DNA from 2 places in the Enterobacter vonholyi genome. Region 2 is predicted to be linked to the other one. Evidence: predicted binding sites of a transcription regulator. Region 2 holds the regulator's gene; the other holds the start of a gene.
The links. Region 2 encodes PhoB, which activates phosphate uptake and scavenging genes when phosphate is short. Its sites were predicted from a motif close to CTGTCATAAAACTGNCNNAT; they were not measured.
Positions count from the first base shown of each region.

Region 1: kdgR (DNA-binding transcriptional regulator KdgR) is a predicted target of PhoB. The motif match lies at 961-980, and genes of this name have one in related genera.

Region 1 is NZ_CP162152.1:2,639,529-2,641,934, reverse strand. Features, by position in the region: gene AB3N39_RS12455 (MFS transporter) at 1-892, opposite strand, end outside; gene kdgR (DNA-binding transcriptional regulator KdgR) at 1,072-1,863, shown strand; gene AB3N39_RS12445 (YobH family protein) at 1,925-2,164, opposite strand; gene mgrB (PhoP/PhoQ regulator MgrB) at 2,326-2,406, shown strand, end outside.
Region 2 is NZ_CP162152.1:976,276-978,681, forward strand. Features, by position in the region: gene sbcD (exonuclease subunit SbcD) at 1-717, opposite strand, end outside; gene phoB (phosphate response regulator transcription factor PhoB) at 905-1,594, shown strand; gene phoR (phosphate regulon sensor histidine kinase PhoR) at 1,616-2,406, shown strand, end outside.

The DNA.
Region 1 (2,406 bases), 1.7 Mb from region 2:
CGCTCTGCAAAAAGAAGGGCAGAGAAACCAGGGCCAGCATCTGGGCGCAGAAGGAGCAGACGGACGTGCAAATGGAGAGGGAAAAGAGGGGGATACGCAACAGGTCAACGGGCAGTAAAGGTACAGGGAGAGTGAGCTGGCGGCGAACAAAGAAGAAGCCGATCGCCAGCAGAGCGATAAGCTCCACACCGGTAAGCATCAGGGACTGTCCCTGCGCAAAGCCGCTCAACGCCGTAATAAGCAGGCCAAAGGTCAGGGCATTCATCACCGCACTCGCCACATCGAAGCGCGGCATGGTGCTTTTGGGACCGTTAGCGGGTAGAAAGCGCAGGGCAAAGAAGATGGCGACAATACCCAGCGGCACGTTAATAGCGAACAGCCATTGCCATGACGCAACGGAAAGGATCGCCGCCGCAATGGTTGGTCCGGCGGCAGAAGAGACGGCGACTATAAAAGAATTTATCCCCATGCCGCGCCCCAGATGGCGTTGCGGATAAATTAAGCGGATCAACGCCGTGTTTACGCTCATGAGCGCCGCGCCGCCAAAACCTTGCGCAATGCGGGCAAGCGTCAGGGTATGCAGTGAATCCGAAAGGGCGCATAGCAAGGACGTGAAGGTGAAAACCACCAGACCGCACTGATACACCCGACGGTAACCGAACATATCGCCCAGGAAAGAGAACGAGAGCAGGGAAACCACGATCGCAATCTGGTAGGCATTAACTATCCATATCGAACTGGCGGGAGAGGCGTGCAGGTCGCTGGCGATGGTTGGCAAGGCAACGTTCGCGATTGCGCCGTCAAGGACGGCCATTGAGATACCGATAATGATGGTGGCTATCGCGCCATACCGCAGGGGTAAAGGCAGGCCATCGGAAAGGGTCTTTTCCATTAAGATTAAAAAAGCTCAGCGTGAAATTATTCTCAGGATAACTATTTTAGCATTGTTACAGCCGCGATATGTCGCAGATTTGTAACGAAGTAAACGCGGATTGATTGCAGGTGACATGACGGGAACTTATAATAAAAACCGGTTCTGATTTTTATAAAACACTCTCTATGAGGTGGTAAATGGCTATTGCGGATTTGGATAAACAGCCAGATTCTGTTTCTTCCGTGCTGAAGGTGTTTGGCATCTTACAGGCGCTGGGAGAAGAGCGTGAAATAGGTATTACAGAGTTGTCGCAGCGCGTGATGATGTCTAAAAGCACCGTATATCGCTTTTTGCAAACCATGAAGTCGCTGGGCTATGTCGCCCAGGAAGGCGAATCTGAAAAATATTCTCTGACGCTGAAGCTGTTTGAACTGGGTGCCCGCGCGCTACAAAATGTTGACCTGATCCGCAGCGCTGATATTCAGATGCGCGAAATCTCTCGTCTGACTAAAGAGACCATCCATCTCGGTGCGCTGGATGAAGACAGTATTGTTTACATCCATAAAATCGACTCCATGTACAATCTGCGCATGTATTCGCGCATTGGTCGTCGCAACCCGCTCTACAGTACCGCAATTGGTAAGGTTCTGCTGGCGTGGCGCGATCGTGAGGAAGTGAAGCAGATCCTCGAAGGCGTTGAATACAAGCAAAGTACCTCACGAACCATTACCAGCACAGACGCACTGTTAACGGTGCTGGATCACGTACGCCAGCAGGGGTATGGCGAAGATAATGAAGAGCAGGAAGAGGGGCTGCGCTGCATAGGCGTTCCGGTGTTTGACCGCTTTGGCGTGGTGATTGCGGGCTTAAGTATCTCCTTCCCAACCTTACGCTTCTCTGAAGAGCGTTTGCATGAGTATGTGGCTATTCTGCACACTGCCGCACGTAAAATTTCTGCACAGATGGGATATCACGAATACCCGTTTTAATCCCTCTTCGTAAAAAACGCCGCATCTGATGCGGCGTTTTTTTGCGTCATAATCAGACTGATTAGCCATTATCAATCACGACGGATGTTTTACGCAGTACAGGGCAGTGGGTTAAGCCAACGATCCCGCTGTCAGTATGCAGATACTGGGCTGTGCTCATTCCTTGTGCTGTTAAATATTTACACTGAATGCCTAACCCGGCTGCGTTTTCGGTGCTCCCCACGAGCACGCCATAGCCCGATAACAGAAGGCCAATCCAGACAAGGGCGAGTACAATAATTGTTCGAACAATAAAGCGCATCATTACCTCTTTTATCGTTGTTATCGTAATGCTAGCGTAATGTGTTTACGTGATGAAACAAGTGCATGATTCTGAAAAAAAGCGTGATAGAGGCACAGTTAGTCCTTGTTTAAGATAAGCGTGATAACCTCGCTACATCAGGTTTTAAGACGGAGTGTGGAGTGAAAAAAATACGCTGGGTGATTCTGGTTATCGTGCTGATAGCGTGCGTGGTGTTATGGACGCAGACGATCAATGTGATG
Region 2 (2,406 bases):
GCCACAGTAGCGGATATGCTCGCAGCCGCCGATGACCTGAGCGCGGTGGATGTGGCCGAGCGCGATGTAGTCGGCTGGCGGGAAGTTTTGCGCCGGAAAGGCATCCAGCGTGCCGATATAGATGTCACGCACGGCGTCACTTTTACTGGCCCCGACCGTGGTGAGATGCCCGGTTGCAATCACCGGAATCGGCTGGTCACCCCGCAGTGCACAGGCTTCGGCGTGCTGTTGGTGGTAATAGTCGGTGATGGCCTGTAATAAATGCTGCTGCTTTTCCGCACCCGACAGCCCCGCCTGGCTTTGCACGATGTCGCGCGGACGTAAAAACGGTATCGGACACAGCACCGCCCCCGGCGACCCGTCGCGTTTTTTCAGGATCTGCGGGGCGTGCCCGGCGCTGGCGACGACGGTGGTATTGAGAAACGCCAGGATGTCGCGGGATTCATTCAGCGTTGCGACGGAATCGTGGTTGCCGGCGACAATCACCAGATGACACCCTGTTTGCTGCAAATTCACCACGAAGCGGTTGTACAGCTCGCGCGCGTAGCTCGGCGGCGAGCCGGTATCAAAAATATCTCCCGCCACGATAATCGCGTCCACCTCATGCGTCCGGGCCGTTTCCAGCAGCCAGCCCAGGAACGCTTCATGTTCAGCCGCACGGCTTTTGCTGTAAAAATTTTGACCCAGATGCCAGTCCGAGGTGTGTAGTATGCGCATAGCTGATCCGTGGCAAAAAAGAGAAAGCAGGATTATAAACGTTCAGAGAAGGGAAAATAACCGCTGTAATAAAACAACAGTTTGCCATTTATAGTGGTACTGTTTTTCATAAATCTGTCATAAATCTGACGCATAATGGCGCCGAATTACAAACTTGTAACGTAAATAAGATAAGACAGGGCAAAGTATGGCGAGACGTATTCTGGTCGTAGAAGATGAAGCTCCAATTCGTGAAATGGTGTGCTTCGTGCTCGAGCAAAACGGCTTCCAGCCGGTTGAAGCGGAAGATTATGACAGCGCAGTGAACCAGCTGAATGAACCCTGGCCCGATCTGATTCTGCTGGACTGGATGTTGCCCGGCGGCTCCGGACTGCAGTTTATCAAACACCTGAAGCGTGAAGCGCTGACCCGCGATATCCCGGTTGTGATGCTCACGGCGCGCGGAGAAGAAGAGGATCGCGTGCGCGGTCTGGAGACCGGTGCGGACGATTACATTACTAAACCGTTCTCCCCAAAAGAGCTGGTGGCTCGCATTAAAGCCGTGATGCGCCGTATTTCGCCGATGGCGGTGGAAGAGGTGATCGAAATGCAGGGGCTGAGCCTTGATCCTACTTCTCACCGTGTGATGACCGGTGAAAATCCCCTCGACATGGGGCCTACCGAATTTAAACTCCTGCACTTCTTTATGACCCACCCGGAGCGCGTTTACAGCCGCGAGCAGTTGCTGAATAACGTCTGGGGAACTAACGTGTATGTCGAAGACCGGACGGTTGATGTACATATTCGCCGCCTGCGAAAAGCACTGGAATTGAGCGGCCACGATCGCATGGTGCAGACGGTCCGCGGCACGGGTTATCGTTTTTCTACCCGTTTCTGAACAATGACAGGAGTATGACGCGTGCTGGAACGTCTGTCATGGAAAAGGCTCGTCTTTGAACTGATCTTATGCTGTATTCCGGCCTTCATTCTGGGGGCCTTTCTTGGACACCTGCCGTGGTTTCTGCTGGCGTCGGTCACCGGGCTGTTGATCTGGCATTTCTGGAATCTGCTGCGCCTCTCCTGGTGGCTGTGGGTTGACCGAAGCATGACGCCGCCGCCGGGAAGCGGCAGCTGGGAGCCGCTGCTTTACGGTCTGCATCAGATGCAGATGCGTAATAAAAAGCGTCGCCGCGAGCTGGGAAGCCTGATTAAGCGTTTTCGCAGCGGTGCAGAATCGCTGCCGGATGCCGTGATCCTGACCACCGAAGAAGGGACGATCTTCTGGTGTAACGGCCTGGCGCAGCAGCTGCTGGGCCTGCGCTGGCCGGATGACAATGGCCAGAATATCCTCAACCTTCTGCGCTATCCCGAGTTCACGCTGTATCTGAAAAAGCGTGATTTCACCCGTCCGCACAATCTGAAGCTCAATAATGGCCGCCATCTGGAAATACGCGTGATGCCCTACAGCGATAAGCAGTGGCTGATGGTGGCGCGCGATGTTACCCAGATGCACCAGCTGGAAGGGGCGCGTCGCAACTTCTTCGCCAACGTCAGCCACGAACTGCGAACCCCGTTGACCGTGCTGCAGGGCTACCTGGAGATGATGCAGGAGCAAACGCTGGAAGGTGCGCCGCGTGAAAAAGCGCTGCACACCATGCGCGAGCAAACGCACCGGATGGAAGGCCTGGTGAAGCAGCTGCTGACGCTCTC